DNA from 2 places in the Paenisporosarcina sp. genome. Region 2 is predicted to be linked to the other one. Evidence: riboswitches for the same ligand, from Rfam matches in the RefSeq annotation. Region 2 holds a riboswitch; the other holds the start of a gene.

Region 1 (9,470 bases), on a different contig from region 2:
CGAGTTGTCGCTTTAATAGCGGCTCTGGCACCAGGAAAAATAACACCTACTACAGGAAAAGGACAGTTTTTTTGTAATGATTCAAGTGCAACAGCGGTTGCAGTATTGCACGCAACTACAAGCATTTTAATAGATTGGTTTTGTAAGGCCTCTGCCATTTGCCAGGTGAATTTTCTCACTTCATGAGCAGTACGAGGACCATATGGGCATCTTGCCGTATCGCCAATATAAATGAATTGTTCATTGGGCAAACGATGTATGAGTTCTTTTAGAACTGTCAAACCACCTACACCTGAATCGATTACACCTATTGGTGCATTCACTCGATTCGCCTCAATCCTCTTTCATTTCACGGTGCAATTTTTTCAACGACGCTGATAATTGTGTCACTTCTTGCTCGTCAAAGTCTGATAAAACTTCACGCAAATAATTTTGGCGTTTAACAATTACTTCTTCAATAATTCGTTCGCCTTCTTTTAAAAGGTGAATTTGAACAACTCGGCGATCTTGTTCATTACGAACTCGTTGAACCAGTTGATTTTTTTCCATGCGATCTACTAAATCAGTTGTTGTGCTAAATGCTAAATACATTTTATTCGATAAATCACCGATCGTCATATCTCCATGTTCAAACAGCCATTGCAGTGCAATGAACTGAGGTGGTGTAATTGTATAATTACTAAGAATTTCTCGACCTTTTTGCTTTATGATTCCTGATATATAACGGAGTTCTTTCTCTAAGAAAGCCACTTGTTCTGAATTTGGTGCAGTATTTGTCATATGTTCTGTCATGTAAATGGTCCACTCCCCGAAAACGATTGGTTACATGTTTATTGTGACTTCTTTTTGTGAAAATGGCAAGACTTACTCATTCAAGAGCAAGCTCGCCAAGTCTTAGTAATTCTAAAATCGCTTGTGCTCGGCCGGAGACGCCGAGTTTTTGAATCGTATTCGAAATATGGTTTCGTACCGTTTTTTCGCTGATTTTCAACTGAATAGAGATATCCTTGGTTGAATAATCGCGCACTAACAATTGAAATATTTCACGTTCTCTACCAGTTAACAATGAACGATGATGCGCTCTTTCTGACAACATACGCCCCTCCTATCCGCTCTTCCTTGTAACGTATGTAAAAAGGATGTGAGCGGTGACGGCTAATTAGTAAAAAGAACTTTTTCTTCTTCTGACCATGGGGTACCCTTCCCAGTGGACTTATTAATTTGAACAATTGTCCCTCTACCAACAAAACAGGTTTCCCCTTTTGAATTTGTTGCATGATAGTGAATATCTACTGAAGATGATCCAACAGAAGCTGCTTTTACATGGATGTTTAATTGTTCATCAAAAAACACTTGTCTCACATAATCACATTGCAAGTCGGCAACCACAGGTATTGTCGAACCTTTTGGATTCAACCAATCATTCATTAAACCAACATGTTTTAAATATTCAATTCTGGCATATTCAAAGTAGGAAAAATTAACGGTATTATTTAAATGACCATACATATCTGTTTCTGAAAATCTAACCGTAACTGGCACTGAAAAAGTAAATTCTTTTGACCATTGCTCGAAATCCTCGATATATGTTGCTCTCATTTTTCATTACCCCTTTGATTAATAATATGAATGAATATTCATTCGTTTTTATTATTGTATCAAAGCTTCCAAGTTTCTGAAATTAATAAGAATAATTTTTAAATATTTATAAATTACTTACTATTGGTTCGCTACAGTTGGACGCTTTCCGCGGGCGGTCCGTGAGCCTCCTCATTCGCTTTGCTCTCTGCGGGGTCTCACATGGACCTGCTATTCCCGCTGGAGTCGCCACCTTCCGCTACACAAAACATAAAAAATCAATTTAATTGTTCGTGCTTAAATTAAGTATCAAATGTTATTTTACATAACTCTCTCGAATAACGGAGTGCTCACGGAAAGCGTCCGCTTGGAGCAAAATATACCTTTGTTCGGATTCAATAAATTATATTGAAATTGACTCAATTAACAAACCCATAAAAAAAAGCCTGCGATTAAATTCGCAGGCTAGAATATTAGTCAACCATATGGTCGCTTCCGAAGAAGTTTTTAAACATTTGAACTGTTGTATCACGGTTAAGAGCTGCAATAGAAGTTGTTAAAGGAATTCCTTTTGGACAAGCTACTACACAGTTTTGAGAGTTACCACAGTTAGCAAGTCCACCTTCACCCATGATTGCATTCAATCGTTCGTCTTTATTCATAGCACCAGTTGGATGTGCATTCATTAGACGAACTTGTGATAATGGAGCTGGTCCCATGAAATCAGAACCACTATTTACATTTGGACAAGCTTCCAAACATACACCACAAGTCATACATTTAGATAATTCATATGCCCACTGACGTTTGCGTTCTGGCATACGTGGACCTTCACCTAGATCATACGTACCATCTATTGGAACCCATGCTTTAACTTGTTTCAATGAATCGAACATTCTTGTACGATCAACGATTAAGTCACGTACTACAGGGAATGTTTTCATCGGTTCTAAACGAACGGGTTGCTCTAATTGGTCGATAAGAGCCGTACATGATTGGCGTGGACGGCCATTAATGACCATAGAACACGCACCACAAACTTCTTCCAAACAGTTCATATCCCAGTTAACTGGAGTCGTTTGTTTTCCATCAACGTTGACTGGATTACGACGAATTTCCATTAATGCAGAAATGACATTCATATTTGGACGATAGTTTAACTCGAATTTTTCCCAATATGGTGTTGAATCAGTAGAATCTTGGCGAAGGATCTCAAGAACGACGGTCTTAGTTGCTGTTGCGTCCATTATTAATGATCCCCTTTCGCTGAATAGTCACGTTTACGTGGTGGAATTAAGGAAACATCGATCTCTTCATAATGGAAAATTGGAGCACCTGTCGCAGGGTCGAATTTCGCCATTGTAGTCTTCATAAATTGCTCGTCATTACGTTCTGGGAAATCTGGTTTGTAATGAGCACCACGACTCTCATCACGGTTTAAAGCTCCCAATGTAATTACGCGAGCCAAGTATAGCATATTTTTCAACTGACGCGTAAATGTAGCACCTTGGTTAGACCATTTTTGCGTGTCATTGATATTGATATTATTATAACGCTCAAGTAATTCTTGAATTTTTTCATCTGTTGCTTTTAAACGGTCGTTATAACGAACAACTGTTACGTTATCTGTCATCCATTCGCCAAGCTCTTTATGCAAGACGTAAGCATTTTCAGTACCATTTAAAGCCATTGTTTCATCCCATTTTTGTTGTTCAGATGCAATATGTGCATCAAAAATAGTTGAAGGCATATCTTCTGCACGAGTTTTAAGACCACTCATGTAGTGAACTGCATTTGGTCCTGCGACCATACCGCCATAAATAGCAGACAATAATGAGTTTGCTCCAAGACGGTTTGCGCCATGCTGAGAGTAATCACATTCACCAGCAGCAAATAATCCTGGAATGCTTGTCATTTGATCATAATCAACCCATAATCCACCCATTGAATAGTGAACAGCCGGGAAAATTTTCATCGGAAGTTTACGTGGATCTTCACCTGTGAACTTCTCGTAAATCTCAATGATTCCACCAAGTTTAATATCCAATTCTTTTGGATCTTTATGTGAAAGATCCAAGTACACCATGTTTTCACCGTTTACACCAAGTTTTTGATTAACACAAACATCAAAAATTTCACGAGTCGCAATATCACGTGGTACTAAGTTTCCATACGCTGGATATTTTTCTTCTAAGAAATACCATGGTTTGCCGTCTTTATATGTCCAAATACGTCCACCTTCACCACGTGCTGATTCTGACATTAAGCGAAGCTTGTCATCACCAGGGATAGCAGTAGGATGTATTTGAATGAACTCACCATTTGCATAATGAGCTCCTTGTTGATAAACGATTGATGCTGCAGAACCTGTATTGATTACAGAGTTCGTTGATTTTCCAAAGATAATTCCAGGTCCACCAGTAGCCATAATCACAGCGTCACCGCGGAATGCACGAATTTCCATAGAAGTTAAGTTTTGAGCCATTACACCACGACAAACACCTTCGTCGTCTAAAATAGCTCCAAGGAATTCCCATCCTTCATACTTCGTTACAAGACCATCTACTTCATAACGACGAACTTGTTCGTCAAGTGCGTACAATAATTGTTGACCTGTTGTTGCTCCAGCAAAAGCCGTACGATGGTGCATAGTACCACCAAAACGACGGAAATCTAGTAAACCTTCAGGTGTACGGTTAAACATTACACCCATACGATCTAATAGACGAATAATACCAGGTGCTGCTTCAGCCATTGCTTGTACAGGCGGTTGGTTTGCTAAGAAATCCCCACCATATACTGTATCGTCAAAGTGAATTGCAGGTGAGTCACCTTCCCCTTTTGTATTTACAGCTCCGTTAATCCCGCCCTGTGCACAAACAGAGTGTGAGCGTTTAACAGGAACTAGAGAAAATAATTCTACAGGCGTGCCTTCTTCGGCCGCTTTAATTGTTGCCATTAAACCGGCTAAACCGCCACCGACAACAATCAATTTACTTTTTGCCATGATTTTTCTCACTCCTCTTTCTAGTAGTAGTCAAGCGCTTTCAATTCATTTAACTTTTTACACGAATGCAAGAAGTGCTCGAACGCCGACTACAGTTAATGCTAAGAAGATACCTATTGTCACATATGTTGAAATTCGTTGTGAAGTAGGTGATTGAGTGATACCCCAGCTTACTAAGAATGACCATATTCCGTTTGCTAAGTGGAATGTTGCAGATACAACACCTATCACGTAAAATGCAAACATTAATGGACTCGCTAAAATATCAGCCATCATGTTAAAGTTAACTTCTTGAGCACCAATTGCCTTTTGGAATCTAGTTTCAAATATATGCCATGCGATAAACACAACAAGAATGATTCCGGTAATTCGTTGTAAAACAAACATCCAGTTTCGGAATGTTCCATAACGTTGTGGATTGTTTTTCGCTGTAAAAGCTATGTACAGACCATAAAACGCATGGAACATTAGTGGAATGTAAATGACAAACCATTCCAAGAATAATACGAATGGTAAACTTTCCATAAAGTGAACTGCTGTGTTAAATGATTCTGCTCCTTTAGTTGCGAAATGGTTAACAACTAAATGTTGTGCCAAAAACAAACCAACTGGAATTATCCCAACAAGTGAATGCAATCGACGCAAATAAAATTCACGATCTTTCGACAAGACTGTTACCCCCCTTAGTACTTAAAATAGGCAGACCAATATTTGCCTTCATATTTATGAAAGCAGATTGACTGCATATTTCATCATGGTACAATATTATGACATGTCCATTGTACTCTTCACACAAAGGAGCGTCAAGACAAGGTGCGTGAACAATCACGACTCAAAAAAGCAGAAATATGCTCAATTTTGACAATAAATCCTGCCTTGTTCAATGAAAATTCTAAAATCGATTATTTTTTCCAATGAAAATTCAATGAAAGCGGGATTGATTATGACAGAAAATGAAGAAAAAACAACTATGCCTACGTTTGGGTACGAATTAATTAGAGATCATGTTTTAGCTTCTATCTTAGGCAAACATGAAGAGGATATATTATATTGGTCGGGTAAAGAACTAGCTCGAAAATTTCAAATGTTCTCTATGGATGAAGCGATTAGCTTTTTTAAGGAAGCTGGTTGGGGTGATCTTCGTCTCGTTAAATTGGATAAAGACGAAGCTTTTTATGAATTAACTGGTGATGCTGAATTATTGAATATGCAACAACGTTGTTTTAAATTAGAAGCCGGCTTTCTCGCACAGCAACAACAAAAACTAGGTGGATTCTTAACTGAATGTTACGAAGAAAAGGCTCTAAAGAAAAACCAGATTCTTTTCCATGTGAAGTGGGATTTAAAAGAAGCAATATAAAAACTGGCAAGACACGCGTTTAAGGTGTCTTGCCAGTTTTTTAATCCCACTTCAACTTCGCATCAATTTGGGATTGATATTGTTTAAATGCATTGCTATTTGTTTGAATGCCTTTTTTCGATAAAAGCTGGTTCATCTGTGTCAATTTTTGATTATACTGTTTCTCAAGCTCCGTTTTCTCTTGATGAGTTGCACGTTTCATTTGTAGTTGTAATTCGCCCATTTCTTCTTTAACGAACTGAGCTTCATCATCATGCCCCGAATTTTTAAGAATGCGCATGACCACTCGAATATCCTCTGGATAATGAGCAAACTCATCTGGTGGTAAGGGTTTCCCTGCACCAGGGAGATTTTCAAATTGACCGTCACGTTGTGCTTTTTTTATTAAGTCCTCCACGATATGCCAGTTCAAATTCACCACAGCCTCTCATGATCTATATGGACTGATTATACCATGAAATTCCATTAAACAGGAATTGCAGCTAAACCAAATTCATCATGTAAAGCTTTAGTTGCTCGAATCATATCCACTTCTGGCACTACAACAGATACCTTAATCTCTGACGTGCTTACCATTTTAACTGGGATACCTTCAATTCGTAATCGATCAAACATTTGGGCAGCTACACCTGGATTGGAAACCATTCCGGACCCAACAATCGATACTTTAGCTAATCCAATTTCAAAATTTGAAGATTGGTATCCCAAGTTTTCTTTATTTGTTTCTAACACTTGAATACATTCAGCGAAATCTTCTTTTTTGATGGAAAATGAAACACTTGGTTGTGTCCCTTCCATGATACTTTGTACAATAATATCTACGTTAATATGGTTTTTTGCTAACGTCGTAAATATCTTTGCCAGTGATCCATTAAAAGGAATCTCATAACCGATTGTTAATCGCACAATCTCTGTTTCAAATGCAACTCCACGAACAATTAGATTTTTTTCCATTGTTGGTTCCTCCAATAATATTGTGCCTTCTTCGTCAGATAAACTTGAGCGGACGCTAAGCGGAATACCATAATTTTTCGCGAATTCAACTGCGCGAGGGTGTAAAACACCCGCTCCTAAGTTAGCTAGTTCCAACATTTCATCATAGGATAATTCGGATAATTTGCGTGCTTGATCAACATAACGAGGATCGGAAGTATAAATTCCATCAACGTCCGTATAAATATCGCATTGTTTAGCATTCAAAGAAGCAGCTAATGCTACTGCAGTTGTATCAGATCCTCCTCTGCCTAAGGTTGTTAACTCTCCAAATGAATCCATCCCTTGGAAACCAGCAACCACTACAACTTTTCCATCACGCAACGATTGTTCAATGCGTGTAGAATCGATATGTTCAATTCGAGCATTCGAATGAATAGATTCCGTACCGATTCCAGCTTGCCAACCTGTATATGAAATCGCGTCCTGCCCCATATGTTTAAGTGCCATCGTTAATAATGATATCGTTACCTGTTCTCCAGTAGAAAGAAGCATATCCATTTCCCTCTTGGATGGTTCAGATGCTAAATCCTTTGCTAACTTAACTAATTCATCCGTTGTTTTACCCATAGCAGATACGACGACTATTATCTCATGTCCTTTAGCTGTCTCACGAATGACACGTTGTGCTACATTTCGAATTCTTTCTGTATTCCCTACTGATGTTCCACCAAATTTCATAACAATTCGACTCAATAGTAACTCTCCCTTATATCCAAAGAAGCTAAAAAAAGACAGCTTATCCACGATTTTTCGTAGAAAGCTGTCTCTAATCATGTACGTTCATAAGAAGCGTCCATGTGAGATAGCCCTCCAGAATCGATTAGATTCTGACAATCTTGCATTTATTCAATGCAAAACCAGCGCGACAATTTAAACAGGATTGTCGAACTTCGGCGAATTTCCCTTTCATCTGCAATCATAGGATCTGTTCTATCCTCCAGCAGGGTACTAATGATTTTCGCGCCTCTATCATCACTTTTCAAGTGATTCAATTTCAGTGTGTTTACAATATCATAATATTACTCATTTGACAATGACTCGTTTTTAAAATAGGACGATACTGATTCTGCAATTTGTTGTGGTAAGCCAGACGCTTTAAGTTCTTCAATTGATGCTTCTTTAATTCGTTTAACAGATCCAAAATGTTTTAATAACATTTTTTTGCGTTTTGGACCTATGCCTTCAAATCCATCAAGAGCAGAGGCAATGGTGTTTTTCCCACGTTGTTGTCTATGGAAAGTAATCGCAAATCGATGAACTTCATCTTGAATGCGTTGTAATAAATAAAAGGCTTCACTTGTTCGCTTCAATTGAATAATTTCAATTGGATTGCCATACAACAACGAAGCAGTTTGGTGTTTTGTGTCTTTTGCTAAACCCGCAATAGGAATTGACAAACCAAGCTCGTCTTCAATGACTTCCCTGGCGATTTCCATTTGTCCCTTCCCACCATCGATAATGATTAAGTCAGGAAGAGGTAATCCCTCTTGTAATACTCGAGTATATCTTCTTCTTACGACTTCACGCATAGCGCCGTAGTCATCATGACGGGCTGCCGTTTTGGTTTTGTATTTTCGATAGTCCTTTTTGTAAGGTCTACCATCTACAAATGTAACCATGGCTGATACAGCGTCAGCACCATATATATGTGAATTATCAAAAGCTTCGATTCTTAGAGGTGTCGCTATGTTCATAGCTGTTCCAAGTTCCTCACATGCACCGATCGTTCGCTGATCCTGACGCTCGATTAAATGGAATTTTTCTTTTAGCGCAATTTCAGCATTTTTAGTAGCTAAATCAATCATTTCTTTTTTCTTTCCTCGGCTTGGTGAAGCCACTTTCACATTCAAAAGTTGATTGACCATATTTAAATCCACACTTTGTGGAACGTAAATTTCTCTTGGCAAAATATGATGTGGTTTATCATAAAACTGGCCTAAAAACGTTAGGAATTCATCATCTGGATCTTGGTACAAAGGAAAAAGGGAAACATCACGTTCAATCAGCTTTCCTTGTCTTACAAAGAAAACTTGAACACACATCCATCCTTTATTGACAGAAAAACCAAAGATATCTCGATCCGTAAAATCATTCGTCGTGATTTTTTGTTTTTCCATTACCGTTTCGATATGCATAATTTGATCTCGATATTCTTTTGCCCGCTCAAATTCCAAGTTTTCTGCAGCTGAGGACATTTTCTCCGTCAACTCTTTTTTCACTTGTTGGTATCCACCATTTAAAAACTTGGTTATTTGATCGATAATTTCTCGATAAGAATCCTGCTCAATCGGTTTAACACAAGGAGCTAAACATTGCCCAAGGTGATAATATAAACATACACGATCGGGTAGTGTTGGACATTTTCTTAACGGATACAGGCGATCAAGTAACTTTTTAGTAGCACTTGCTGCATAGGCATTAGGATAAGGACCGAAGTACTTACCTTTGTCTTTCTTAACTTGTCTTGTAGTGATTAGCTTCGGATGTTTTTCGCCTGTAATTTTAATATATGGATACGTTTTATCATCT
Region 2 (9,470 bases):
TAAAGGATTGGACTTGCCATCCTTCAATTTATATTTTGGCATACTATTAATTCTATTAGCTACATTACTACTCGTACGAAAATATTTAAAACCTATACATATATTTGTTGATAACAGCAAGAAAAAAACATTTATCGATCCACAAGGTAACTCTTTTGTATATGGCTATCCTATATGGTTTGCACTTCTACTTACCTTCGGAGTTGGATTTGCTTCAGGCTTATTCGGGATTGGCGGAGGTTCAATTCTTGTTCCGGCAATGATCTTGTTATTCTTATTTCCGCCTCATGTGGCGGTGGGTACATCGATGTTTATGGTCTTTCTATCAGCACTTGTCAATTCTGTTAGCCATATCTCATTAGGGAATGTTCCTTGGTTATATACAATACCGGTTATTCCAGCAGCCTATATTGGTGCTAAGATTGGTGCTTACTTAAATCAAAAAATTAAATCGGAAACATTAGTGTTCGCACTTCGAATTATTTTATTATTACTAGGAATTCGTTCAATTGTTGCTGGATTACTCGGGTAAGGAGATTAATGAATGCTAGAAACCATCCATTTTTATCATACGAATGATTTGCATAGTCATTTTCAACATTGGCCGAGAATTGACGATTTGTTGACTTCACGGAAAAAATGGCATCAAGAGGAAGGTGACTCTAGCTTTGCATTTGATATCGGTGATCATATTGACCGGTCGCATATTTTCACTGAAGGTACGCTTGGAAAAGGAAATACACAGCTTTTAAATCATGCACAATATGATGTTGTTACCATTGGCAACAACGAAGGGATTACTTTGCCTCACGATGACCTTGATACCCTATATGAGGATGCTCATTTTGATGTTGTGGTGGGTAATTTATTTGATGAAAATGGCAATCGACCAAATTGGGTGAAACCTTACGTTGTAAAGCAAACATCGAAGGGGACTAAAATCGGAATCATCGCTGTAACAGCGGAATTTTCATCTTTCTACGAGCGTTTAGGCTGGAAAGTAACATCTGCTTTTGAAGCTATACAAAAGTCTCTAGAACAATTAACTCAAGATGTAGACATCCTTATTTGTTTATCTCATTTAGGTATACATGAAGATGAAAAAATGGCTGCTCAATTCCCTGAAATAGATGTTATATTTGGAGCTCATACACATCATGTATTGCACGATGGGAAAATAGTGGATAACGTGTTACTAGCGGCAGCAGGTAAATTCGGTCAATTTGTTGGTCAAGTTACAGTCGATTTTGATTTAATTACAAATGAAATTCGAAAGAAAAAGGCCATTCTTTACGATGCGAATGAATTGCCAACAGTTCAACATGAACTTCAAAAAGTGACTGAACTCGAACGAATCGGAAAAGAAAAGATGAAAACCTTTGAATTTCATCAAAAGGAAACGTTAGAAAAACAATGGTTCCAAGATTCAGCTTTGTCGGCTTATTTTGGAGAGGCAATGGTGAGTTATTGTGATGCAGATTGTGCCCTTTTCAATGCGGGAATATTTCTCGATGATTTAAAAAGTGGAGATGTCTCCTCTTTACACGTGCATCAAATATTACCTCATCCGATCAATCCGTGTGTAATCGAACTTACGTATTTAGAGTTACTCGATGTATATCATCAGTCATTAAACCAAGAATGGCCAAATCTAGAGATTAAGGGTCTTGGATTTAGAGGTTCAATAATGGGAAAAATGATTGCTTATAACATGAAAATTGTAGACAATGAATTGTACATTAAGAACGAACTTGTAAATCCAAACAAGTTAATCAGATTGGCAACTTTAGATATGTTTACATTCGGTTACTTTTTTCCGAGTTTAAAAGAAGCTAAAAAAGCCTACTTTATGCCAGATTTTCTGAGAGACGTTTTTATTTGGTATGGAAAAAAACAAAAATAATTCTGGGATTTACACGAAGTGGAGAGAACCATGAGATTAATATCAATCAAGACATTAAAAGAAGGAATGATTATAGGGCGGACGATTTGGAATGAAGCTGGGCATCCTTTATTGCAAGAAAATGTGGAGGTTACCGGTCGAATCATCGAACGGTTAATTGATTTAAATGTTCAATATGTATATATTCAAGATGAAATATCAAGAGACATAGAATCTCTTGATACTGTACCGATTGAAGTAAGGAAACGAGCAGTTACAGAAATAACCCAAACGTTCAAAGCTATTCAAGGCGCAAAAAAAGGACAAGCTTCCTTTTTTATCGATCAACAATCAAAAGCTCTTTACTCGATTATCGATGATCTATTAAATAACATTTTATCGAATGAAGATGTTTTAACTATCATCGGCGATGTTTTCATGTATGATAACTATATTTATCAACATTCATTTCAAGTCAGCACTTATGCTATAGCTATTGCGAAAGAAATGAACTATTCAGTTGAAGAAATTCGACAAATCGCTTTAGGAGCACTATTGCATGACGTTGGAAAAATGTTGGTTCCGCAAGACATTCTATTAAAGCCAGGACGACTTTCAGAAGAAGAGTTCAGTGAAATTCGAAAGCACACAACAGCAGGTTTTGATGTGTTAAGGAATGTTCACTCCATCTCATTATTGATAGCGCATTGTGCTTTTCAACATCATGAGAGATTGGATGGAAGTGGTTATCCTAGAGGGTTGATCGATTTTGAAATTCATCCATATGCCAAAATTATTGCTGTTGCAGATGTATTTGATGCGGTTACCTCGAACCGTGTCTATAAAATGAAAATGATCCCGTCACAAGCAATTGCTATTTTAGAAGCTGGGAAGGGCACATTGTACGATGCAAAAGTAGTTCAAGCCTTTAGTCAAATTATTGCGCATTACCCGAATGGGACAACTGTTGTTCTGTCAAATGATAGTCGTGGCATTATTTCTAAACAAAACAAGCATATGCCTACACGTCCATGGGTTAGAATTTTTGAAGAAGATGGTGAGTTGTTAAATGCGACCTATGAACTTGACTTATTACATAATAATGAGCTAGTTATCGACAAAGTGGAACTCGATTTTAATTAAAATGAAGACATAAAATCCTCCTATTCCTCGTACCATAGAGAAGGAGGATTTTTGTTTGAAACTACCAAAAGTAACGAATAAATCAAGCAAGAAAAGACAAAATCTGTTACCAATCATTCTGTTGTGTATTATTTTGTCCGTGGCTGCATTGTTTTATGTCGTGAACGTACGTTTAACCCCAACCTACCTACAGTATGCAGAAGTGCAATCAACGAAAATAGCCTCATTAGTAATTAGTAAAGCAATTAACACGCGTATCTCAAATGTTTTAGACGTAAACGATATTATTGAACATGTACCATCTGATCAATCTAATATGGTGACCACTAAATTTAATACTGAAATTATTAATCGTGTGTTAGCGGATACGACCAATTTAGTACAAACGCATTTAGAACAGGCTGAGGAAGGGAATTTAGACCATCTTCCATACCTAGATGATATTGAATATGATACTGAGGCTATGGAAGATCAAGGCGGAATCGTCTTTTTTGTTCCTATTGGGCAAGCGACAAATATTCCTTTACTCGGTAATTTAGGACCCAAAATACCGATTAGATTTCATGTGATTGGAAATGTAAAGTCGAACGTGGATCCAATCATTAGAGAATTTGGTATTAATAATGCGTATGTAGAAGTTAGTATTTTAATTAAAGTTAATGTTCAAGTGATCGTTCCTTTAGCAACCAAGACAACTGTAGTGGAACAGCGTATTCCCGTCGCTATGGGGTTAATTCAAGGTCAAGTACCACAAATTTTCAATCGAGGGGATGGTGTTCAACCTTCCATCGAAGTTCCAGTAAAACTTCCCGATGAGTAATCTCTTGCAAAAAAACGAATATATTGATAGGATAATAAATGAAAATTATATCGATGGGTAGAGGCCGCATGGCTTATGAGTAACATACGCGAGGATGACAACGTAGACCGTATGCAAAAGGAAGTTATGCCGAAGTATTATGATAATGTCCATTATCATATGCTGGGGTTATTCTGAACAAGAATAACACTGTCATTTATAAGCATATTGCTTTAAATGGTGAGCTACAGATCGTGGGTAGTGTACATTAATTAATCTATTCGCAACTTGTAGAGGCTGACTTCCTGACATTCTTATGAATGTATATGGAGTCAGCTTTTTTTGTATGGTTACTCGTTCTCTGTGTCCACCCCCATAAGGAGGAGGAAGCAACATTATGTCAGGCACAATTTTTTCTATTTTACCCCCAATACTTGCAATTGTAATGGTTCTCATTACTAGAAGAGTATTACTTTCACTTGGAGCGGGTGTCGTGTTAGGAGCTTTATTAATTCATTCATTTGCTCCTGTAGATTCACTTGCAACTTTGTGGAAATCATTCCAGATTACTTTTTGGGATGGCGGCTTAAATACGTATAATGTATTTATACTTCTTTTCTTATTTTTATTAGGAATCATCACTGCATTTGTTAGTCTTTCTGGAGGAAGCCGAGCATTTGCAGAATGGGCAGTCAAACATATTAAAACGCGTCGTGGAGCCAAATTATTAACTGCGTTTTTAGGTATTATTATTTTCATCGACGACTATTTTAATGCGTTGGCTGTTGGACAAATTGCACGTCCTATAACTGATCATCACCGAGTTTCTCGCGCGAAGTTAGCGTACTTCATTGACTCAACTTCTGCACCTGTTTGTGTCGTTTCACCGGTTTCAAGTTGGGGAGCCTATTTAATTGGCTTAATTGGAACAATTTTAGCAACACAATCTGTCATTACGTATTCACCTTTATCGGCATTCGTACTAATGGCTCCAATGAATTTTTATGTCATTGCTGCTCTTGCGATGGTGTTTTTCGTTGCTATAACAGATTTTGATTTACTTGAGATGAAAAAGCATGAAAAACGTGCAAGAGAAACAGGGGAATTATTTGATCCATTAAAAGATATCCCTGGTCAATTAAAAGAAGAATTTCCTGTGCACCATTATGGAAAGGTTAGAGATTTAGTTTTGCCTATCGTTACATTAGTGATCGCTACTATTTCTGCGATGGTCTGGACAGGTTATGTAAATGCAGGTGAAGCTAATATTTGGGCAATTTTTGAGAATACCGATGTACCAAAATCCCTTCTAATTGGCGGAACCGCTGGAGCGATTGTTTCAATTCTTTTATACGTTATGCAAATGAATCGAAATGAAAAAGCGAATAGCGGTTTAATTGGAAAAGGGATCATAAGTGGTCTTCAGTCGATGTTACCGGCAGTTCTAATCCTAATTTTTGCTTGGGCTTTAACTTTCATCATTGGTGAATTAGCAACTGGTGAGTACTTGGCTAAAATCGTTACAGATTCACAGTTGCCTATTAGTTTACTTCCAGTATTACTATTTGTATTAGCTGGTGGTATGGCCTTTGCCACAGGAACTTCATGGGGGTCTTTTGGTATACTCCTACCGATTGCTGGAACCATTATGATTAATGCAGAGCCAACAATGTTACTACCAGCACTAGCTGCAGTTTTAGCAGGATCTGTTTTTGGAGATCATTGTTCACCGATCTCTGATACGACGATTTTGTCATCAACTGGAGCGGGAAGTAATCATATTGATCACGTAACAACTCAATTACCTTATGCACTTATATCAGCTGGTGTAGCGGCAGTTGGTTATCTGGTATTAGGGTTAACTGAATCTTTATGGTTATCATTAGGGGTTGTTATTGCTATTCTAGCAATACTATTTATTGGTTTTAATATGACGATGAATAAAGAAGAAACAAAAATAATTGAATAGAAATTTCTCGAAAAGCAAGGGTGCTTACCCTTGCTTTTACTTTTTATATGTGTACATTTTTTTGAAAATTCACTTTGACAAGTTGATTCCCTATAGTATACTGTTTTTAGATTAGTAAATAATCTGAAAATAAACAAGCTTCCTAATATTGCAATAGTAATTTAGGGCGCGAAATAAAAGGGGGAAAAAACATGGAACAACGTTCTCAATGGGGAACTAGAGCTGGGTTTATATTAGCCGCAGTCGGTTCCGCGGTAGGGCTAGGAAACATTTGGCGCTTTCCGTATGTTGCTTATGAAAATGGTGGAGGAGCTTTCTTTATCCCGTACTTATTCGCTCTTTTAACTGCAGGTATTCCAATTCTTATCCTAGAATTCACCATGGGTCATAAGTATCGTGGTTCAGCTCCATTATCATTTTTCCGTTTAGGCGGTAAAAAAGCAGAATGGCTAGGCTGGTGGGCAATTTTCGTTTCCTTCGTTATATCAACCTATTATGCGGTCATTATCGCATGGGCTATGAAATATACAATCTACTCATTCGACCAAGCTTGGGGCGATGACACGGCAGGATTCTTATTCGGTACAGTACTAGAATTAGGTGATGTACCTGGTCAAGCTGGCGGATTAGTTGCAGGTGTAGCGATTCCATTATTATTAGTTTGGGTAATCACATTAGGGATCTTATTCGCAGGTGTTAAAAAAGGGATCGAGCTTGCAAATAAAATTTTCATCCCAACTTTAGTTGTTATCTTCTTAATCGTTGTTATCCGCGCGGTAACATTAGATGGAGCATTACTTGGTTTAGATGCATTCTTTAAACCGAACTTTGAGCAGTTAAGTAATCCAAAAGTTTGGGTTGCTGCTTATGGACATATTTTCTTCAGCTTATCGATTGCGTTTGCTATTATGATTACGTATGCTAGTTATCTTCCAAAAAAATCAGATATTACGAATAACGCGTTTATTACCGGTTTTGCAAACTCTGCATTTGAATTGCTTGCAGGTATTGGGGTGTTCTCGGCTTTAGGCTTTATGGCAGCATCACAAGGAGTAGCAGTAAGCGATGTAGCTTCAGCTGGAGTGGGTCTCGCATTTGTAGTATTCCCACAAATCATAAGTGAATTCCCTGGAATGAACGGCTTGTTTGGCGTATTATTCTTCCTTTCACTTACATTAGCTGGTTTGACTTCTCTAATTTCTATTTGTGAGACTTATGTAGCTGGTTTCTCTGAGAAATTTGGAATTACGCGTAACAAAGCAGTAGCATTTGGTGTAGGTTTAGCTGCTGTAATTTCATTCTTATTTGCAACAAATGGCGGTCTTTACTTCCTAGATGTAGCGGATTACTTCATCAACCAATTCGGTATTGCTGCAATCGGTTTAATCGAAGTAGTTGCAATTGCTTGGTTCTTTAAAAAGCTTCCAGAACTCCAAGATCATGCAAATGCTGTTTCTGATATTCGTTTAGGTGCTTGGTGGCAGATCTGCTTGAAATTCATTACACCTTTAGTTTTAGGTTATATGATGTTTGGATTACTAAAACTAAACTTATTAAAACAACATACTAAAAATGGCGAGGTTATCGGCAACTATGAAGGATATTCAGATATCTTCATTCTAAACTTCGGTTGGTTGGTTGCTGCTGGCGTCATTATTTTAGGATTTATCTTCACAGCTATGAAATGGAACAAAAATACGGATGTTGATGCATATCAACATGCAGATGGCGAATAAGGGGGACTTCAAATGTCATTAAGTGCAATCGTTATGATGATTGTCGGCGTCGTCATCATTTGGGGCGGACTTGCAGCTAGCATTGTCTATGCAGTAGGAAAGTCAAAAGCAAATCGAGTTTAAATAAGTAAAGCGTCTCTAAAATTAGAGGCGCTTTTTCTTTTGCTTTCAACTACTGAGGTGGTTGTGAGAAAGGATGTTATATGGTACATTGTCAACAGTAACTGTATCGTAAAAGTCGATAAAGAATGGGGTCGATGAGCTTGACAACAAAAGAAACACATTTACGAAAACCTGCGTGGTTGAAAATTAAATTAAATACTAATGACAATTATCGTAGCTTGAAAAAGCTAATGAGAGAAAATAATTTAAATACAGTGTGTGAAGAGGCACGCTGTCCAAATATTCATGAATGTTGGGGTACAAGACGTACTGCTACTTTCATGATTTTAGGAGCCATTTGTACGCGAGCTTGCCGCTTTTGTGCTGTTAAAACGGGTCTACCAAACGAATTAGATCTTGCAGAACCAGAACGTGTAGCAGATTCAGTCGTTATTATGAATTTGAAGCATGTCGTGGTGACGGCAGTTGCACGTGATGACTTAAAAGATGGGGGATCAGCAGTTTTTGCTGAAACGGTCCGTGCTATTCGTCGTAAAAACCCATTTACAACGATTGAAGTATTACCATCAGACATGGGGGGCATTGAAGAGAATTTACAAGCCCTTATGGATGCAAAACCGGATATTTTAAATCACAATATCGAAACAGTACGTCGTTTAACGCCAAGAGTTCGTGCACGTGCAAAGTATGATCGTTCTTTAGAGTTTTTACGTCGTGCAAAAGAAATGCAACCTGAGATTCCTACAAAGTCATCTTTAATGGTGGGACTAGGTGAAACACGCGAAGAAATTATTGAAGTAATGGATGATTTACGTGCCAATAATGTAGATATCATGACAATCGGTCAATATTTACAGCCTTCAAAAAAACATCTCGCTGTTCAAAAATATTACTCGCCAATGGAATTCGGTGAACTACGCAAGATTGCCATGTCTAAAGGTTTCTCACACTGTGAAGCAGGACCACTCGTTCGAAGCAGTTATCATGCAGATGAGCAAGTAAATGCAGCAGCGAAAGAAAAACAACGTATTGGTGACGAGCTAATCGCTCTTTCAACAAACTGATGGAGTTGAGTATAATGATCACAATCGACCGATGGGAATACGAAGTACTACATGACTATCGAGAAGCGCTTCAAGAAGAAGCTATTCAAGATCGCTATAGTGAAATTTTGGATAAATATGATTATATTTTAGGCGATTGGGGATATGGTCAACTTCGCTTAAAAGGCTTTTTTGATGATAAAAATCAGAAGGCTACATATGATACAAAATTTAGTACGGTTCAAGATTATTTATATGAATACTGCAACTTTGGATGCGCCTATTTTATTATCAAAAAAGTAGGACCTGCAAAACCAAGTGAAGTTGTTCCAAAAATTGAAGAAGTCATCGTTGAAGATAACCACGATTTGGATGCTCAAACATCCTAATCGTGGTTTTTCTTTTGGGATTTCGTTTGTGGTGAGAAAAGTGGGAAATCTGACGTTCGTTCATGATATTATGGCGCATAGAAGCAGTGTAATCTGGAATTAATTGAACGCAAGCCATGAATCATTGGGTGTTAGCCGATAAAATCCGTAACGCTAACAATTGAACAAAATATTGAACTAATTCATTGATTAGATTTCCGTCTGTTTCAAAGAATTATGTTACTATAGGATGGAAAAGACAATATATTTGGAAACAACATAAAGTGAGGGATCTTCATGTATTTTATTGACCGAAATAATATAACCGCAACTTTGACTTATATGAATTCAATTGTAAATGTAATTGATAAAACATCTAAATTCCCACTCGGTGAAGTTGAGGAATT

What was found. A riboswitch is a leader RNA that binds a small molecule or an ion and turns the genes downstream of it on or off. The one in region 2 is predicted to bind lysine.
Region 1: it holds a riboswitch for lysine, as region 2 does, so the genes downstream of both, AC3EA5_RS04055 (aspartate kinase) here and AC3EA5_RS07905 (Na+/H+ antiporter NhaC family protein) in region 2, are expected to answer to the same signal.

Annotation. Positions count from the first base shown of each region.
Region 1 covers NZ_JBYNRN010000012.1:163,304-172,773, reverse strand. The annotation lists gene racE (glutamate racemase) at 1-323, opposite strand, end outside; gene AC3EA5_RS04095 (MarR family winged helix-turn-helix transcriptional regulator) at 334-792, opposite strand; gene AC3EA5_RS04090 (helix-turn-helix domain-containing protein) at 869-1,096, opposite strand; gene AC3EA5_RS04085 (acyl-CoA thioesterase) at 1,156-1,599, opposite strand; gene sdhB (succinate dehydrogenase iron-sulfur subunit) at 2,052-2,825, opposite strand; gene sdhA (succinate dehydrogenase flavoprotein subunit) at 2,828-4,585, opposite strand; gene AC3EA5_RS04070 (succinate dehydrogenase cytochrome b558 subunit) at 4,643-5,254, opposite strand; gene AC3EA5_RS04065 (YslB family protein) at 5,529-5,945, shown strand; gene AC3EA5_RS04060 (DnaJ family domain-containing protein) at 5,986-6,363, opposite strand; gene AC3EA5_RS04055 (aspartate kinase) at 6,411-7,634, opposite strand; lysine riboswitch at 7,737-7,918, opposite strand; gene uvrC (excinuclease ABC subunit UvrC) at 7,961-9,470, opposite strand, start outside.
Region 2 covers NZ_JBYNRN010000021.1:40,220-49,689, reverse strand. The annotation lists gene AC3EA5_RS07925 (sulfite exporter TauE/SafE family protein) at 1-532, shown strand, start outside; gene AC3EA5_RS07920 (bifunctional metallophosphatase/5'-nucleotidase) at 545-1,903, shown strand; gene AC3EA5_RS07915 (HD-GYP domain-containing protein) at 1,934-3,025, shown strand; gene yunB (sporulation protein YunB) at 3,081-3,845, shown strand; lysine riboswitch at 3,896-4,080, shown strand; gene AC3EA5_RS07905 (Na+/H+ antiporter NhaC family protein) at 4,222-5,793, shown strand; gene AC3EA5_RS07900 (sodium-dependent transporter) at 5,985-7,529, shown strand; gene AC3EA5_RS07895 (methionine/alanine import family NSS transporter small subunit) at 7,542-7,652, shown strand; gene lipA (lipoyl synthase) at 7,793-8,716, shown strand; gene AC3EA5_RS07885 (YutD family protein) at 8,731-9,084, shown strand; gene AC3EA5_RS07880 (DUF86 domain-containing protein) at 9,361-9,470, shown strand, end outside.